One region of the Actinomyces sp. Marseille-P3109 genome, then DNA from elsewhere that is predicted to be linked to it. Evidence: riboswitches for the same ligand, from Rfam matches in the RefSeq annotation. Region 1 holds a riboswitch; the other holds the start of a gene.

Region 1 (9,202 bases):
TCGGCGGACTTGTCGCGAAAGACGATGGGTTGGTAGCTGGGGTGGATCCCAGGGCGCATACGAGCTCCTTGGATGGGGGTGAATGTGAATGCTGACGTGGTGAACGGGTGCCTGCGGCGGGGCTGCGAGGGGGTGGCTGCAAGTGCGGCGCGCCGTGAGGCTCTGGCGGGAGTGGACTCAAGAGGCCGCGCCCACGCCCGCCTACCAGGAGGACTTGACGATGCCCGGCAGCTCGCCGCGCAGCGCCATCTGGCGGAAGCGCACCCGCGAGGTCCCGGTGACGCGCAGGTGCCCGCGCGGGCGGCCGTCGACCGCGTCGCGCCGACGCAGGCGGGTGGGGGAGGCGTCCCGGGGCAGCGCGTGCAGTGCCGCCATCGCCTCATCGCGCTCGGCCCGACTCAGGTGAGGGTTGACCGAGGCCCGCTTGAGCTCGGCCCGGCGCTCGGCGTAGCGCGCCACCACCTGCTGGCGCCGCAGCTCGGCGGCGATCTTGGACTTCTTGGCCATCAGCGCGACTCCTTGTACTCCACGTGCCGGCGCACCACCGGATCGAACTTGCGCAGCACCAGACGGTCGGGGGTGTTGCGGCGGTTTTTGCGCGTCACGTAGGTGTGGCCCGTGCCCGCGGTGGAGACCATCTTGATGATCGGCCGCAGGTCCTTGCCTCCCTTGGCACCGCTCATGACAGCTTCTCCCCTCGGGCGAGCATCTGGGCCACGACGACGTCGATGCCCAGCTTGTCGATCGTACGGATGCCCTTGGCGGACACCGTCAGGCGCACGGTGCGCCCCAGCGACGGCACCCAGTAGCGCTTGCGCTGCAGATTGGGGTCCCAGCGCCGAGACGTGCGCTTGTGCGAGTGGGAGACGGACCGGCCGAAGACCGGCCGGGCTCCCGTGACTTGGCAGTAGGTGGTCATGACAAGCATGATATAAGAATGATTCTCAGTTTCGTCAACTCTTCTGGAGGCCCCTCGTGACCGATACCTCGGATGACTTCTCCTCTGATCTCTCCGATGACCTCGCCACCCTTGCCGATACCCCGGCTGCCGACACCGGAGCTGACGGCCGGCACGCCCTGACCGTCATCGGCGCCGTCGACCCCGCCCTGCTGGACCTGGTCGACCTCGCCCTGGCCGGACAGGACGCCGTCGTCATCCGCGCCGGTCTGCACTTCGGCGCCGACGACGAGACCGCGAGCAGCGATGGAGACGACGACGATCTGGTGCGGCTCGTCAGCCACAGCTCGGCTGACGGCTTCGACGACGACCCGGTCAGGCTCGACGTCCCCATGCCCTACACCTGCCCCACCTGCTCCCTGCGCGAGGTCCTGGTCGCCGTTGCCGAGGACCGCGCCACCCAGGACCCGGGCGGCACCACCGTTATCCTCCTGCCGGCGGCCATCGAGCTCGCTCACCTCCTGCCCCGCCTGGCCGAGGACCTCGCCGACACCGGTGTGAGACTGGCCGGAGCCGCCCACGTCCTGGACGCCACCACCGCCTTGGACGAGCTCCTCGAGCACCGCCTGCTGGCCGCCTTCCCCGGTGACTGCCGCTGCACGGGCGCCGTCCACCTGGCCAACCTCGGCTACGCCGACGTCGTCCTGGCCCTCGGGCGCGACGAGGATCTCGCCGGCGCCGACCTCATCGAGCACCTGCGCCCCCACGACGCCCTCCTGCTCCCCGGCCTGGACGCGCCCCTCCTGGAGACCCTCACCGGCCTCACCCACGACTCCGCCGCCTCCCTGAGCCGCATCCACCCCGCCACCACCAGCGCCTGGGGCGGCCCCGACGACCACGGTGTGTGGACCCTCGACCTCAGCGCCTCCCTGCCCTTCCACCCCGAGCGCCTGCGTTCCCTCGTCGTCGACCTCGCCGGCCAGGGCCTGTGCGCTCGCGGCTGCTTCTGGCTGCCCAGCCGACCCGGCCGGGTCTGCATGTGGGAGGTCGCCGGAGGCGCCCTCAGCGTCGGCGACGCCGGAACCTGGGCCGAGGTCCCAGGCGCTCCGTCCGGTGCCGGCGATGACGCAGCCGCCGAGCCCCGCTGCCACCTCGTGGTCACCGGCGTCGGCGATGAGGAGATGCGCGAGCAGGTGCGCCGCGCCTTCGCCCGGATCCTCCTGCGTCCTGAGGAGATGGCCCAGGCCCTGGCCTGGATCGGCGCCGACGACGGCCTGGGCGACTGGTTCGGCCAGGAGAGCTGACCGCCCGTCCCGAGGCGGGAGACTCGCGTGACGCATCCCCGCCCCGGCGCGATAGGGTATGTCCGTCGCGACTGGCGCCGGGTGGATCACCACCGGGGAGCGGCACGAACACGACTCCGGGGTCGCCCGCCTGGGCCACGGATCGCCACCAGTGCGCGCACAGCCGCCTGCCACGGCGCAGCGTGCGCCCCCACACCTGAGGAGAGACATGACCGCGCAAGCCGTCACCCCGTCCCTGAACCAGCCTCTGGCCGAGCTCGACCCCGATATCGCCGAGGTCCTCACCGGAGAGCTCGCCCGCCAGCGTGAGACCCTGGAGATGATCGCCTCGGAGAACTTCGTTCCCCGGGCCGTCCTGGAGTGTCAGGGCTCGGTCCTGACCAACAAGTACGCGGAGGGCTACCCCGGGCGCCGCTACTACGGCGGCTGCGAGGTCGTCGACGTCGCCGAGTCCCTGGCCATCGAGCGCGCCAAGGCCGTCTTCGACGCCGAGTGGGCCAACGTCCAGCCCCACTCCGGGGCCCAGGCCAACGCCGCCGTCCTCCACGCCCTGGCCACCCCCGGTGACACCCTCCTGGGTCTGTCCCTGGCCCACGGCGGCCACCTCACCCACGGCATGAAGATCAACTTCTCCGGCAAGAACTACAACGCCACCGCCTACGGCGTGGACGAGACCACCATGCGCATCGAGATGGACCAGGTGCGTGAGGCCGCCCTGCGCGAGCGCCCCACGGTCATCATCGCCGGATGGTCGGCCTACCCCCGTCACCTCGACTTCGCCGCCTTCCGCGCCATCGCCGACGAGGTCGGCGCCGCCCTGTGGGTGGACATGGCCCACTTCGCCGGGCTCGTCGCCGCCGGCCTGCACCCCAACCCCGTCCCGCACGCCGACGTCGTGTCCACCACCGTCCACAAGACCCTGGGCGGCCCCCGCTCCGGCATGCTCCTGTCCAGCCGCGCAGAGCAGTGGGGCAAGAAGCTCAACTCCGCCGTCTTCCCCGGCCAGCAGGGCGGCCCCCTCATGCACGTCATCGCCGCCAAGGCCGTGGCCATGAAGATCGCCGGCACCGAGGAGTTCCGTGAGCGCCAGGAGCGCACCGTGCGCGGCGCCGCCATCATCGCTGAGCGTCTCGGGGCCGACGACGTGCGCGCCGCCGGCGTCAGCCTCGTCACCGGCGGCACCGACGTCCATCTGGTGCTGGTCGACCTGCGCGACTCCTCCCTGGACGGCCAGCAGGCCGAGGACCTCCTGCACACCGCCGGCATCACGGTCAACCGCAACGCCGTCCCCTTCGACCCGCGTCCCCCGCGCGTGACCTCCGGCCTGCGCATCGGCACCCCCGCCCTGGCCACCCGCGGCTTCGGCGACGCCGAGTTCACCGAGGTCGCCGACATCATCGCTTCCACCCTCATTCACGGTGCCGCCGGCACCGCCGACGACGAGACCCTGGCCGCCCTGCGCGGCCGTGTGCGCGCCCTGACCGACGCCTTCCCCCTCTACCCGGGACTGGACCAGTGAGGGCCCCCTGGAACGGGCCCGCCCAGGTCCTGGACGGCAAGGCCACGGCCGCCGCCCTCAAGGCAGAGCTCAAGGAACGCGTCGCGGCGCTGCGTGGGCGCGGCGTCACCCCCGGCCTGGGCACGGTCCTGGTGGGGGAGGACCCCGGCAGCGTCAAGTACGTCGCCGGCAAGCACACCGACTGTGCCGAGGTCGGCATCCTCTCCATCCGCGAGGACCTGCCCGCCACCGCCACCCAGGCCGAGGTGGAGGCCGCCGTCGACCGCCTCAACGCGGATCCCACCTGCACCGGCTACATCGTTCAGCTCCCGCTGCCGGCGGGCGTGGACACCAATGCGATCCTGGAGCGCGTCGACCCGGCCAAGGACGCCGACGGTCTACACCCCACCAACCTGGGGCGTCTGGTGCTGCGGGCCTCGGGGCCCATCGACTCGCCCCTGCCCTGCACGCCGCGCGGCTGCATCGAGCTCATGGAGCGCCATGGCATCGACCTGGCCGGTCGCAACGTGTGCGTCGTCGGCCGAGGCGTCACGGTGGGCCGCTCCATCGGCCTGCTCCTGGGGCGCAAGGACGTCAACGCCACCGTCGACATCTGCCACACCGGCACCACGGACCTGGCCGACCATGTGCGCCGGGCCGACGTCGTCATCTCGGCGGCCGGCAGCCCCGGCATCATCACCCCGGAGATGGTGACTCCTGGTGCCGTCGTCCTGGATGTGGGCGTCTCGCGCGTCGTCGACCCAGCCACCGGCAAGGGACGTATCGCCGGTGATGTCGCCGACGGCGTGGACGAGGTCGCCTCCTGGCTCTCACCCAATCCCGGCGGCGTGGGGCCCATGACCCGTGCCCTGCTGCTGGCCAACGTGGTCGAGACCGCGGAGCGCTCACTCTAAAGGGGCGCCGTTCGCCTGACCGGTCGATAACCTTGGGACCATGACGGACGAGTCCCACGGCGCCCACCCCTCCCAGTCCCACCAGCCCGTCGACCCGGCTGAGTCGCCTGATTCCGCGAAGGCCTCGGAGTCCGAGCCGACTCAGCCGGATGCGGGTCCTCTGGAGCCTCAGGACGCACCGGACATGAACGGCTCTCAGAACCCGCATCCGCAGAAGGCCGGCCTGCGGCGTCGGACCCTGATCCTGGGCGCCGCCGGGGCAGGTGTCCTCATCGTGGGAGTAGCCCTCCAGGCGCTCTCGCTCTTCTCAGACCGGCGCTGCTGCGTCGACTGGTTCCCCACCTCCACGGACACGGAGGACTCGCCGGCCTCGGCCGCCTACCGCCCCGCCTACCACTACAGCCCCACCAAGGGGAACCTCGCCGACCCCAACGGCCTGGTCCTCCACGAGGGCGAGTACCACCTCTTCCACCAGCAGGACGGTACCTGGGGCCACGCGATCAGCTCGGACATGGTGCACTGGAAGCGCACGTACACGGCCCTGGAGCACGACTCGCAGGGGCTGGCCATGTCCGGCAGCTGCGTCGTCGACGGCGCCGACACCTCCGGCCTGGTCAAGGGCGGCGGCATGGTGGCCGTCTACACCTCCACCGAGGGCGGTGAGGCCCAGTCCCTGGCCTACTCCAGCGACCGGGGCCGCACCTGGCAGCGCTTCTCCGGCAACCCCGTCATCCCCAACGACGGGCGCAAGGACTTCCGCGATCCCAAGGTCTTCTGGCACGAGGGCTCCCAGGCCTGGGTCATGATCGTCTCCGTCGGCGACCACGTCTCCCTGTTCCGCTCCAGAGACCTCAAGGCCTGGACCCACGCCAGTGACTTCGGCCAGGGCATCGGCTCCCACGCCGCCGTGTGGGAGTGCCCCGACCTCTTCCCCCTGACCGACACCAGCGACGGCAGCACCCGCTGGGTCATGACCCTCTCGGTAGGTGCCAACGAGGAGACGGCCGGTTCCACCGCCCAGTACTTCATCGGGGACTTCGACGGCTCCGTCTTCTTCCCCGAGGACCACGAGACCCGGTTCACCGACGCCGGCCAGGACTTCTACGCCGCACAGAGCTTCGAGAACATCGAGGGCCGCCGTGTGTGGATGGCCTGGCTGGGCAACTGGAACTACCCCTACTCGCTCCCCACTGGCGACTGGCGTGGCGAGATGAGCATCCCGCGCGAGCTGTCCCTGACCACCCTCAACGGTCAACGCGTCCTCGTCCAGAAGCCCATCCCCGAGCTCGACGCGCTGCGCGGCAAGGCCACCGACCTCGCCGGTCTCACGGCCACCGACACCGCCGACGCCGCAGTGACGCAGCTGGGCAAGGGGCGCACGGTCGAGATCGACCTGACCCTGGACGTCTCCCAGGCCTCCGAGGCCTGGCTGGGACTCGCCCGCGGAGAGGTCGACGGCTCGGTCCAGGAGGTGCGTGTCGGCGTCAACGTCTCGGCCGGCACCCTCTACCTGGACCGTACCAACGGGGGTCTCACACAGATCGACGGCAAGGACGAGGGAACCACCACCGACTTCGCTCTGCGCCGCGAGGTCAGCTACCGCCCCACCGGCTCCACGGTGCGCCTGCACCTCTACCTCGATCGTTCCAGCCTCGAGGTCTTCGTCGACGACGGCGCCACGGTCGGCAGCCTCCTGGTCTTCACCGATCCCGGCTGTCAGGAGATCGTCCTGGGTGCCGCGGGCACGGCCACCATCGCCTCGGGCAGCCTCACCCCGCTGGCGGGGGCCCTGTAGGCAACACGCTCAAGAGGCGGGGTCGCCGGAACAGATGTTCCGGCGACCCCGCCATGATCTCTGGGTGATGCTGGCCAGCGGCGCCTACTTCAGGCGCTGCGGGCGGGTGTCACCGCCGTTGGTCCGGGCCCGGTCCGCGGGAACGTCGCCGAACCCTCCCAGGCCGTTGGTGCCGTAGGTGCGGTCCACCGAGGTGGTGTCCCCGGAGATGTTGATCTTCACCGTCGGGGCCAGTGAGCCCCCGCGCACCGGGTTGCCATCCTTGTTGCCGCCGATGGAGTCGATGAAGGACTCCACCAGGCCGCCGGGCATCACATAGTGCGAGTAGGACTGGTAGGTGTAGGGACTCTGGTTGAAGTCCGGCGAGTAGGGCTTACCCGGGTTGAAGTTGAGGTTGATCGGGTTGCCCAGCGCGATACCCGTGCTCTGGTTGAGCGGCTTGTAGTCCGATCGCAGCCCGTCGCCCACGAACCCGTAGACGCCCTCGGGGCCCTGGAGCCCGTCGGCGTAGGTCTCCCGGTGCGAGATCGTGAACAGGTAGTACTTGCCGTCCTGGAAGTAGATCTGGGGCCGCTCGGTCTGGTCGTTGACGCAGTTACCGCTCAGCAGCGGTGGCAGGTACTCCCACTGGGTCATCGCCTTGTTCTTGGCGCGGGCCAGCCCCACGTTGGCCAGCTGATAGTAGGCGCCGCGCTGGTTGACCGACTCGACCGTCTCCGCCTTGGGATCGCCCTTCTCATAGCCGAGATCCGCCTCGGTGCACGTGGCCAGGGTCGTGTTCTGACCGGCCTTGGCCGCGGCGTCGACGTACTGCTGCTCACGCACGAACGCCGAGTTGCCCTCGAAGACCATGTACTCGGTGGGGTCGGAGGGGTTGTTCTGGTCGCGGAAGGTGAAGGGGTCGCGGAAGTTCACGCCCGGGTTCTGCTCGCGGGTCTGGTAGTACTTGCCGTCCGGGACGAGCAGCTGGTGCTGGGTGCGGAATCCGGTGAGCCACACACCGTTCTCATCGGCGTGGATGCGTCCCTCGGACTGCACGATCCGCGGGTCGTAGGGCTTGGAGGAACCGTTGTTCTCCTGGCCTCCGTCGTTGTTCCCACTGCCGCCGGTGGTGCCGTTGTAGAAGGCCACCGAGGTGTAGAACATGCGGATCTTGTTGCCCTCCATGAGGCGGGCCGAACCGGACCACTCGGTCTGCGCCGTGAAGCTCTGATCCTCGAAGATCGAGCCGGAGGCACCGTCGGGGAAGACGTGCCCGCCGTAGATCCAGCCGCCGTTGGAGCTGTTCGCGCCGTCGGCCGAGGAGGTCTGCGTGCCGGCCTTGCGGTAGAAGAAGCCCAAGCGCGCGTGGGTGTGGCGGTCGTCAAAGGTGTAGCCGGCGTGCCGGTCGGCCACCAGGGAGAAGGCGATCTCCCATCCGTTGTAGGAGATCTGGTGGGCCGCCTCATCGGTCAGCGTCCAGGTGTCCCATACCCATACGTCGTCGCTCGTGGCCGGGAAGCCGTTGGAGATCTCCGGCATCGTGTACTGCTCGGGCATCGAATTGGTGCCCGACGGCGCATTGGGATTGGAGACCCGCTGGATCTGCATGGCGTCGGCGCGGGTCCACTTGGCCGTGTAGTTCTCATCGACCCCGTGGGCCTCGCCGGTGTGCTTGGTGGCGTTGGCCCAGCCGGGGTTGTCGGCCTTGAATCCGTTCGCTTCCTGCGCGGCGGCGCCCGGCGCGGCCTGCTGGTCCGCCTGACCGGCCTGTCCCTGCCCGGCCGGGGCCTGTCCGGCCTGCTGGCCGGCACCCGCCTCGGGGGAGGCCTCGGCGGAGGCGCTGGGCTCTGGGGATGGGGTCTCGTCGGCGAGGGCGGTGGTTCCGGTCCCGGCGACCAGGAACCCGATCGCCAGCGCCGCGGCCAGTCGTCTGCGACGGGCGCGGAACGAAGTATGTGTCACGGTCATTGTCCGTACTGTCCTTACTCATGAGGGATGAGGGTGTCAGTGCGCCGTGAGCCGATATTGCTTGATCTCCCAGCTGCTACCTTAGGGGAGCCTGGAGGTCAATGGGCAGGTCTTTAGGCCGACCGGTCAGTCCCGCCCGACTCCTACCAAAGGCGCATGCCCTGCGCTTTCAGGGATTATTGAGGATTCCTGCATGTTTGGTGACATACGCCACATGACTCTATGTTATTGGCCGGTTAGTCTTGAACGCGTTCTCCGTGAGCTGTCTGGTCTCCCATGCCTGTCGGTTCAGGTGGTCACCCGAAGCTGGGTGGCCCTGCATCTAACGGAGATCCTGTGAGTATCTTTCCCATCCGTCTGCGACGGCTAACCGCACCAACAACTGCCTTCATGGCTGCACTCGCCCTCGGCGCCGCCAGTTCGGCCATGGCCGCTCCGACGCCGAACACGGCAGGGCAGTCCACCACCTCCCTGCGTGACGCCTCCACTGTGAGCCCTCAGTCCCTCGCCCAGATGGTGGCCGGCCCGAACGCCACCGTGACCAATGCGACCGTCTCCGGCAAGGACGTCCAGATCGGCACGGTCAAGGGCCTGCCGAGCGACGGCAACGCCATCACCGAGGGGGTGGCCCTGTCCACCGGCTCCCTCATCGACCCCGACCCCACCGCCGACTCCGACGTCGACTTCACCCGTTCCGCGGTCCTGGGGCCCAACAACGCACTCGACACCACTGGTGACTTCGGTGCCATCGAGGATCCGGCCGGTCTGATGCAGGTGGCCGGTACAGACGTTTACGACGAGGCCATCCTCGAGTTCGACGTCACCGCCACCAGCTCCAACGTC
Region 2 (9,202 bases), 1.3 Mb from region 1:
ACGCGGTCAGTGCCGCAGGGACCGCCGCCCTCCTCGTGGCGGTCGGTGTGGGCCTGCTGTGCCTGGCGGCCTCCGGCTCCATGGGACCCGGCCGCATGACCGACGTCGGCCCACAGGTCCTCTACACGGTGATCCTCGTGTTCGTCGAGGTGGGGGTCGGTCTGGCCGCCATGGCGATTCTGGCCCATCCCTACACTCGCACCTGGGCCAGGGGAGCCCTGCCCGAGTCGAGGCTGCCCGTCTCCCGTCGTGCTCAGGAGGCGACCGAGGCCGACGGCGATTCGCAGGACGCCGGGGCATAGCCCCGAGCGCTCCGCCCCGCCCGACGGCGTTACGGGGACGCGAGCCGCCTGCTTGGGCTATCGGGCCGGAGCATCCGTGCTGCTCAGAGCCCTGATCGCCGCGTCCACGGCCTCGACGAGCTCGGGCGTCACCGCGAGGGCCGCCGACCCGGCCCGGTAGGTCATCCCGGGGATGGGGGTGTAGAGGACGTTCGCCTCCAGGCTCGCGCGCCCCTCCTTGAGGGCCTGCCACAGGTCGGGTGCGTCGTGGAGGAACCGCGTGACGCGCTCGTCGGAGGCCAGGTGCTCCAGGACGTTGTCGGCCGACTTGTGCGCCGCCCGGCCAGGCAGCCTGCGGGGAGGAATGTCGGTCTCGTCGTCGTCATCGATGGTGGGGGCCGCCCCCTGGTACTCGACGACGACCAGCTGGTCCCCGTCGGATGAGAGCGCCAGCGCGTGGACGGGGCTGTTGACGGGCCGCTGGTCGATGGCGCTGCCGCGGAAGGCGTCGGTGATCCGCAGCCCCTCCAGGATGGCGAACTGCTCGCCGTTGCCGGTGTTGAGCCGGCGTGAGAGGTCCAGGATCTCGGCCTGCTGCTCCGCCACCGAGGCAGCCAGATCGCGCATCTCGCCGACCACGCGCGAGTCCGCCCCGGAGGCGGCCAGGTCGGCGACGGTCTCATCGAGCCTGCTGGGCTCGAGGGCATCGACGCCGACGACGCCCAGGGACTCGGCGAGCTTCTGGAGGCGGTCGATATCGGCCTCGACGGCCACTTGTCGCTTGGTACGCGCCGTGAACAGGTCCTGGCTCTCGGAGAAGCTCTCAGCGGTCCGGATCCGCCGGTTGACCGAGAGCTCGGCGGCCAGGTCGGTGCCGCCGCCCGCCGGGCTCGCGCTCAGGGCCGAGCGCGGCATGTAGGTCGTCGCGAAGTCCAGCAGGCTCAGGGACGCCTGTCCGGGAGTGAGGGTGAGCAGGTAGCCCATGAGACTGGTGGACGAGGGCGCCGTGCTGATGCGACGGCCCGGTGCTCCCAGGGTCAGGATGAGGGAGAGCCCCATGGCCACCGCGGCCAGCGCCCCGATCGCGTAGAGCAGCCCGTGGGTGCCGCTCAAGCCGTCCCACCACTGGGAGAACAGACGCGGCAGCGCTGAGAGGAACAGGTCGTCCTCGGTGTCCTTGAGCTCGGGGGCGAGCTGCCAGACGGTACGAACCTCGTACATGCAGCACAGGAGGAACAGCACGACGCTGACCACCAGGATCCCCAGACGGAAGCCCTGGCGGGCATTCGGCTCATCCCCCGGCGTCGTGGCCTCCATGGCATCGGCCCGTACGCCGCGCACCTGCTCGGCGGTGGCCCGCCCGGCCCGCATGGCGTAGAGACGCCCCTGGCGCAGGTCCCCGTAGGCGCCCCAGGTGACGGCCAGGTCACCCCAGGTGAAGTTCGCCAGTGCCACCACTGAGACGATGAGGGCGCGCACGAACGGCGGAGCCTCGGTGAGGTTGGGGTAGCGGGGCGCCGGCGCTCCGGCCACCGTCCAGCCGTGCACGCCGGCGTAGGCGCGGCGGTGGGCGTCCAGGAGCAGGCAGGCGGCCATGAGGATGACGGATAGGGGGATGGCGCTCAGGCCTCCGCCATTGATCCGCCACAGGAACATGAGCAGCGCCGGGAAACCGCCTCCGGAGTCGCCCTGGCCGAGCTGCTGGGCGATCCTGGCGATGTAGGTGGCGTGGTCGCTCACTGACTGCAGGATGACCAACGCCGGCAGTATCCAGGCCACGACCCGCAGCCACACGAGGTTCTTGGCCCCTTCGAAGGCCGGCGAGTCCTTGAGGCGCCACAGCGTGATCGCCAGCGCCACCGCCATGGTGATGTTGGCGGTGCTCACCTGGTTGCTCACCGCCAGGACGTTGCTGCCCTCCTGGGTCATGGACCCGGAGGTCCACGGATTGAAGGAGAACGGCAGACGCCCGTTGCCCAGGACCGAGGAGAGCAGGCTGCTCTCCTCAAGAGCCCGGATGCCGTCCTTGACGGCCGTCAGGCCGGCACCGGCTGCGAATCCGAGCAGGGCCCAGTCGGAGGCCGCCAGGCGGCGCATCCGGCCCGGGGCCAGGAAGACCACGAGGACCAGGGGCACCAGGGGACTGAGCACGTCAAGGGCGATGGTCAGGGCGATGCTCATCCCGTTGCCCATGACGGACAGTCCTGCGCGGGTGCGTACCGCGCTCATGATCATGGCCACGATGAACGACCACACGGCGCCGACGCCGTACATGAGGACCACCGAGCGCCAGTTGATCGTGCGGGTGCGAGCCAGCAGGGCCACCACCATGAGGCACACGGCCATGAACGCCGCCGGGACCGTCGCGTAGGCCAGCCGCGGCACCATCACCAGGGCGGCGATGAGCAGCGGGATCATGAGGGCGTAGGCTCCGCGCACCACCAGGTTCAGAGCGCTGGATAACCCCGGGTGGCGGCTCCACCAGCGCCGGTAGGCGGAGGCGGCCTCCTGCCACCGCTCAGGGGGAGTCCCCCGATATACCGGTGTTGCTGCGATGTTGATGGGCGCAGTCATGTTGCGGACTGTATGCCGTATCTAAAGCCGCTTGCAAGGAAACAGGCCATTCGGTTGGGTGGTTCGCCGGCAGCGACACGGCCGGCGGTGACGTGGGCGCCGGACTGCCGATCCTCAGGCGGCGCAGGTCTTCCCGGTCAGGGTCTCCACGCCAGGAGCCTCGGCGCGTTGGCCGCCAGTGGGGCGTCGCCGGTGAGCGGGAGACGGTCGTGGTCCACGTGGCCGCTTACGGAGTCATGGGCGATGGTGAGGCCCTGCTGCTTGAGGCGCTCGGACGCAGGACCGGGTATGCGTCGCAGGCTCGCCGCCCGATCCCGGTCGCATGACCGGATCCACCCGATAGGATGAGGGCGGCCGCGACTGGCGAGGGTGGGGCACCACCGGGGAGTGGCCGAGGCCGTCCACGTACGGGACGTCGCCCGCCTGGGCGTCCCGCCCACCGAACGCCGCACCAGGAGCAGCATGTCCTCCCAGCCCGCCCAGTCAGATCAGACCTCCTGCCAGACCGCCTCCACCCCGGTGCCCACCGCCCACGTCCCCACCGAGGGCCTCGTCAGCCCCGACCGCGTCCCTGTGCGCCGCGCCCTCGTCTCCGTCTACGACAAGACCGGCCTCGTCCCGCTCGCCCGGGCCCTGGCCGACGCCGGCGTCGAGCTCGTCTCCACCGGCTCCACCGCCGCCACCATCGCCGACGCGGGCCTGGCCGTCACCCCGGTGGAGGAGGTCACCGGCTTCCCCGAGTGCCTTGAGGGACGGGTCAAGACCCTCCACCCGGCGGTCCACGCCGGCATCCTCGCCGACCGCCGCAAGCCCGACCACCTCGACCAGCTCCAGGCCCTGGGCGTGGCCCCCATCGACCTCGTCATCGTCAACCTCTACCCCTTCACCGACACCGTCGCCTCCGGGGCCCCCTTCGACGCCTGCGTCGAGCAGATCGACATCGGCGGCCCCGCCATGGTGCGCGCCGCCGCCAAGAACCACCCCGCCGTCGCCGTCGTCACCAGTCCCGGCCGGTACGACGCCGTCGCCGCCGCCGTGCGCGAGGGCGGATTCACCCTGACCGAGCGCCGCCGCCTGGCTGCTGAGGCCTTCGCCCACACCGCCGCCTACGACGCCGCCGTGTCCACCTGGCTGGCCGGCCAGGTCGAGGCCGACGCCGCCGCGGACGAGACCGGTTCCGGCGAGCCGGCCTCCCTGCCCGCCTACGTCGGCGTCGGCTACGAGCGCCTGGCGAGCCTGCGCTACGGGGAGAACCCCCACCAGCGCGCCGCCGTCTACCGCACCGCCGGGGCGAGTGGGGGAGTGGCCGGTGCCCGCCAGCTCCACGGCAAGGCCATGAGCTACAACAACTACACCGATACCGACGCCGCCGTGCGTGCCGCCTATGACCACGGCCAGGCCGTCACGGTCGCCGTCGTCAAGCACGCCAACCCCTGCGGCATCGCCGTCTCCGCCTGCGGTGACGTCGCCGAGGCCCACCGCAAGGCCCACGCCTGCGACCCGGTCTCCGCCTACGGCGGCGTCATCGCCACCAACGCCACCGTCACCGCTGAGATGGCACGCCAGATCAAGCCGATCTTCACCGAGGTCGTCGCCGCTCCCGCCTTCGAGGGCGAGGCCGTGGAGATCCTGTCCACCAAGAAGAACCTCCGTCTGCTCGTCGTCGAGCCCCCGCTGCGTGAGGGCTATGAGATCAAGCAGGTCTCCGGCGGTGCCGTCATCCAGGAGCGTGATGTGCTCAGCGCCGAGGGCGACGACCCGGCCACCTGGACGCTGGCCGCCGGGCCGGAGGCCGACGACGCCCTCCTGGCCGAGCTGGCCTTCGCCTGGCGCTCGGTGCGCGCCGTGCGCTCCAACGCCGTCCTCCTGGCCCACGACGGCGCCACCGTCGGCGTGGGCATGGGACAGGTCAACCGTGTCGACTCCTGCAGGCTGGCCGTCGAGCGCGCCAACACCCTGGGTGCCCGATCCACCGGAGACGCCGCCGCCGACAGCCCCCAGAAGGAGAAGGGCGCCGTCGGCGGGGCCGACGCCACCGAGGTCCTGGGGGACTCGACTGGTGACTCATCCGCCGTCCCGGAGCGCGCCCGCGGCGCCGTGGCCGCCTCGGACGCCTTCTTCCCCTTCGCCGACGGGCTCCAGGTGCTCATCGACGCCGGGGTGCGCGCCGTCGTCCAGCCCGGAGGGTCCATCCGCGACCAGGAGGTCATCGATGCCGCCCAGGCCGCTGGCGTCACCATGTACCTCACCGGCACCCGCCACTTCGCCCACTGACCCTCCGGCGGCCTCGTGCCCGGAGGTGGGAGCGACGGGCGCGAGGCCGGTTGCCCGGGAGGAAGGTCGTGGACCGACGCCCCGCGCGCCGATAGGCTCATCACCGTGACTCACGACCCGCATCCCCAGCAGGCCGAGCACAAGGAGCCCTACCGCACCATCTGCGTCGTCCTCGTGGCCATCGGCCTGGCGATGGTTCCCGCCATCGCGCTGCTGGGACACCGCCGCATCGCCGTCCTGTGGGCGGCCACCGGGATCCTGGCGCTCGCCATCGTCAGGATCCAGCGTCCCGACGGCACCTGGCTGGCAGCGCGCAGTCGCCTGTTCGACGTCGTCTTCGGCATCTGTCTGGCCGCGGTCCTGTTCCTCCTGTCCCCCTACGTCAACCTGCCCCGCGTCATGTGACCCGGTTCGCCGGTTGTCTTCGGTAGGCCTTCGCCATTGGCTCACCCCACGATCCGCTGTGATCTGTGTCGGCCCGGTGCCCATTTGCCGAACCGAAGCGGCGTTGTAACCGGCCGGTATGGCACGCTGGGCCCATTCACGACGTTTTGTCACATTGCTTCACACACTGAAGGTCCCCTATGTCACGCAATCCCTCGGCATCGCCCTCACTGGGTTATCGTCTCAGCCACAGCATCCTGACCTGGGTCATCGGCGCCATTGTCCTGGCCCTGCTCGTGGGGTCCGTCCGGATCGGTGGCCACCCGATCATCCCCAAGGCAGTCGGCAACGTCTTCGCGACCTTCTCCGACCTGTTCGGCCAGTTCCTCAACTTCGCGATCCCGCTCATCATCATCGGTCTGGTGACCCCCGCCATCGCCGACCTGGGACGCGGCGCCGGCAAGTGGCTCGGCATCACCACTGCCCTGGCCTACACCTCCACCCTCTTCGCCGGCTTCCTCACCTTCCTGGTGTGTGCGGCCACCTTCCCCCGCCTGCTCGCCGGGACCTCCCTGACCGACGTCGCCAAGCCCGAAGGGGCCCTGAGCAGCTACTTCACCGTGGAGATGCCCCCGCCGGTCGAGGTCATGACCGCCCTGCTGCTCTCCTTCATCCTCGGGATCGGCCTGTCCATGGTTCCCCGAGGAGTTCTGCGCAAGGGCTCCATCGAGTTCCGGGCCATCATCACCCGACTCATCGAGCGGATGATCATCCCGTTGCTGCCGCTGCACATCTTCGGCATCTTCCTCAACCTCACCTACACCGGCGCCGCCGGCTCGGTCATGAAGGCCCTCCTGAGGGTCGTCGTCGTGGTCCTCATCCTCGAGGCCGTCATCCTGGCGATCCAGTTCGTCGTCGCCGGGGTCATCGGCCGCAAGAACCCGTTCAAGGCCCTGCTCACCATGGTCCCGGCCTACCTCACCGCCCTGGGCACCTCCTCCTCGGCGGCCACGATCCCGGTGACCCTGCGTCAGACGAAGAAGAACGGCGTCTCCGACGCGGTGGCCTCCTTCACCGTCCCCCTGTGCGCCACGATCCACCTGGCGGGGTCGACCTCGAAGATCTTCGCCTTCGCCTTCGCGATCGTCCTCACCCAGGACCTGCACGTGAGCACCGCCCAGTGGGCCGGGTTCATCTTCATGCTCGGCATCACGATGGTGGCCGCGCCGGGCGTGCCCGGAGGCGCCATCATGGCGGCCACGGGCCTGCTGTCCTCCATGCTCGGCTTCAATGACCAGCAGGTGGCCCTCATGATCGCCACCTACATCGCTCTGGACTCCTTCGGCACCGCCACGAACGTCACCGGTGACGGCGCCATCGCCATCATCGTTGACCGTATGGCGGGCGGCTCCGTCAATGACGAGGGCGACCCGGAGAACGTCCGCGAGCTCTCCTTCGACGGCATGGCCTACCTCCACGCCGTCAGCGTCGAGGGCGTCGTCAGTCCTGAGGAGCTGGAGGCGTCCGCTGCCGCCGCCCGTTCCGGCGAGTAGGTTCGAGCAATCCCGAGTGGGCTCGAGTGAGGCTCGAGCAGGCCTCAGTCAGACACCGAGGGGGCGCCTGGAGTCACCGAGACTCTGAGCGCCCCCTCGGTGTCTGACTGCATCCGTCAGCGTCCGCGGGCGGTGAGTGTGCGCAGCGGTCCTGGAGCGGCCAGCAATTTGGCCGGTGGGCCCGCCTGCACCACCGTGCCCGCATCCATGACGACGACGTGGTCGGCCTGCTCGGACCACTGCAGCCGGTGGGTGATCTCGATGATCGTCGCCTGCGGCAGATAGGTGCGCACCCCGATCCGCACCTGCTCATCCAGCTCGGGATCCAGGTGGGAGGTGAACTCATCGAGGATGAGTACGCCGGGGCGGGCGAGCAGGGCTCGCGCCAGGGCCAGACGCTGCCGCTGGCCCCCGGACAGGGACTGGCCGCGCTCACCCACGAGAGTGTCGTAGCCGTCCTCCAGGGCCTCAATGTCCTTATCGATGCAGGCGGCTCGGCAGACCCGGCGAACCTGGGCGTCACTGGCCGACGGCGCTGCCAGGCGCACGTTCTCGGCGATCGTGGCTCGCATGAGGTGGATCCTCTGGTCCACCATGCCGACCTCCTGGTAGAGGCTGATCGCCTGCAGGTCGGCCACGTCCTGTCCGTCGATGAGGATGCGGCCCGACTCCGGCTCATCGAAGCGCACGGCCAGCTGGGCCAGCGTCGACTTGCCGGAGCCCGAGGCCCCCACGATGCAGGTCCACTTGCCGGCCCGGGCTCTCAGGCTCACGCCGCGCACGGCCTGCGTGGCGGTGCTGGGGTAGGAGTAGGTGACGTCCTGCCACAGGACCTCGTGGGAGATCCCGGCGGTCAGTTCCTGATCGCCGTCGCGCACCTCAACCGGGGCGGTGGCGATCTCCCAGACCCTCTCAGCCGAGGCGAAGGAGGCGTTGAGCGCCCCCGAGAGCTCCTCGACGCCGCGCACGGTCTCGCTCATCCGCAGCACGGCCGCGGCTGCGGCCGCTAGCAGGGGCACGCCCGCTCCGGATCCGGTGGTGGGCAGCATCGCCCCCACCATGACGACGGCGATCGGCGCGGTCAGGCCCGCCAGCTGGTTGATGCCCCGGCGCACGGAGGCCCACTGGCCGGTGGGACGGGAGGCGCCGACGAGCTCGGCGTCGATCCTGGCCATCTCATCGAGACGCTCCTGGCTGCGCCCGTACCCGACGACCTCGCTCATGCCCTGGACGGTGTCGGTGACGTGCTGGGTGAGGTCCGCCCGTGCCGCCGAGCTGGACCGGGAGGCCTCCAAGGAGGCGGTGAAGCCCAGGCGGGGCACGATGAGCAGCTGGAGCACCACGAAGGGGAGCGCCGTCATCGCCACCAGCCAGGACACCTTGAGACCGATGACCGCGAGCACCACGATCGGGGTGATGGCGGCCGAGACCGCCGGGGCGAAGGTGTGGGCGAAAAAGACCTCGATGCGGTCGACGTCCTTGGTGGCGCGAGACAGCAGGTCGCCCGAGCGCGACGTCGCACTGACCCGCGGCGAGCGGGGGATGAGAGAGCGGAAGATCTGCCCGCGCAGCAGCTCGAGCGCCTTGAAGGCCACCAGGTGGCCGAGGAACTGCTCGGCGTATCGCAGAGCCGCCTTGAGCAGCGACAACCCCGCCATGACGGCCAGTACCGTCCAGACGGCGGGCATCGGCGCGCCGATCATCATCGCCAGCCCCATCGAGGCCACGGCATAGGCCCCCAGGGAGAACAGGGCGATGCCGCTGAGCATGTCAGTGACGCGGCACAGCGTGGAGCCCAGCAGCGGCGACAGGACTGGGCGGGTGACGTGAAGCAGCCAGCGCACCAGCACCGCGCGCGACGGCCGCTCCCGCACCGGGGCGCTGTCGTACTCGCCCGCTCCGGCCCCACCGGCTCCGCCGACGACGCGAGTTCTGTGTGACGGTGAGCGTCTGGTTCGGATCATGACCGCACCTCCCCGTCCTGCGCAGCGGCCGCCTCATTGGCGGCGGCGTCGTCCTCGGCGTCGCCGGTACCGGAGGCCGCGTCGTTGGCGGCCGGAGCCTTGGCCGGACCCACCTCGTGAAGTCCTCGGGCCTCGACCCTGACGGTCCGGTCCGTTGCGGTCAGCGCCCCCG

Evidence for each region. Region 1 has a riboswitch for ZMP and ZTP ahead of glyA (serine hydroxymethyltransferase). Riboswitches for the same ligand answer to the same signal wherever they lie in the genome.
Region 2: linked by a shared signal. The riboswitch ahead of purH (bifunctional phosphoribosylaminoimidazolecarboxamide formyltransferase/IMP cyclohydrolase) and the one ahead of glyA (serine hydroxymethyltransferase) in region 1 are both predicted to bind ZMP and ZTP.

The regions. Positions count from the first base shown of each region.
Region 1 is NZ_OOHN01000008.1:383,653-392,854, forward strand. It holds gene BQ8008_RS01890 (type B 50S ribosomal protein L31) at 1-59, opposite strand, end outside; gene rpsN (30S ribosomal protein S14) at 202-507, opposite strand; gene rpmG (50S ribosomal protein L33) at 507-683, opposite strand; gene rpmB (50S ribosomal protein L28) at 680-919, opposite strand; gene BQ8008_RS01910 (GTP-binding protein) at 976-2,202, shown strand; ZMP/ZTP riboswitch at 2,260-2,345, shown strand; gene glyA (serine hydroxymethyltransferase) at 2,411-3,721, shown strand; gene BQ8008_RS01920 (bifunctional methylenetetrahydrofolate dehydrogenase/methenyltetrahydrofolate cyclohydrolase) at 3,718-4,614, shown strand; gene BQ8008_RS01925 (glycoside hydrolase family 32 protein) at 4,655-6,409, shown strand; gene BQ8008_RS01930 (glycoside hydrolase family 68 protein) at 6,494-8,359, opposite strand; gene BQ8008_RS01935 (choice-of-anchor L domain-containing protein) at 8,750-9,202, shown strand, end outside.
Region 2 is NZ_OOHN01000008.1:1,690,986-1,700,187, reverse strand. It holds gene BQ8008_RS07490 (cell division protein PerM) at 1-302, shown strand, start outside; gene BQ8008_RS07485 (hypothetical protein) at 360-2,855, opposite strand; ZMP/ZTP riboswitch at 3,202-3,291, shown strand; gene purH (bifunctional phosphoribosylaminoimidazolecarboxamide formyltransferase/IMP cyclohydrolase) at 3,318-5,129, shown strand; gene BQ8008_RS07475 (DUF3017 domain-containing protein) at 5,235-5,534, shown strand; gene BQ8008_RS07470 (dicarboxylate/amino acid:cation symporter) at 5,714-7,066, shown strand; gene BQ8008_RS07465 (amino acid ABC transporter ATP-binding/permease protein) at 7,183-9,030, opposite strand; gene BQ8008_RS07460 (ATP-binding cassette domain-containing protein) at 9,027-9,202, opposite strand, start outside.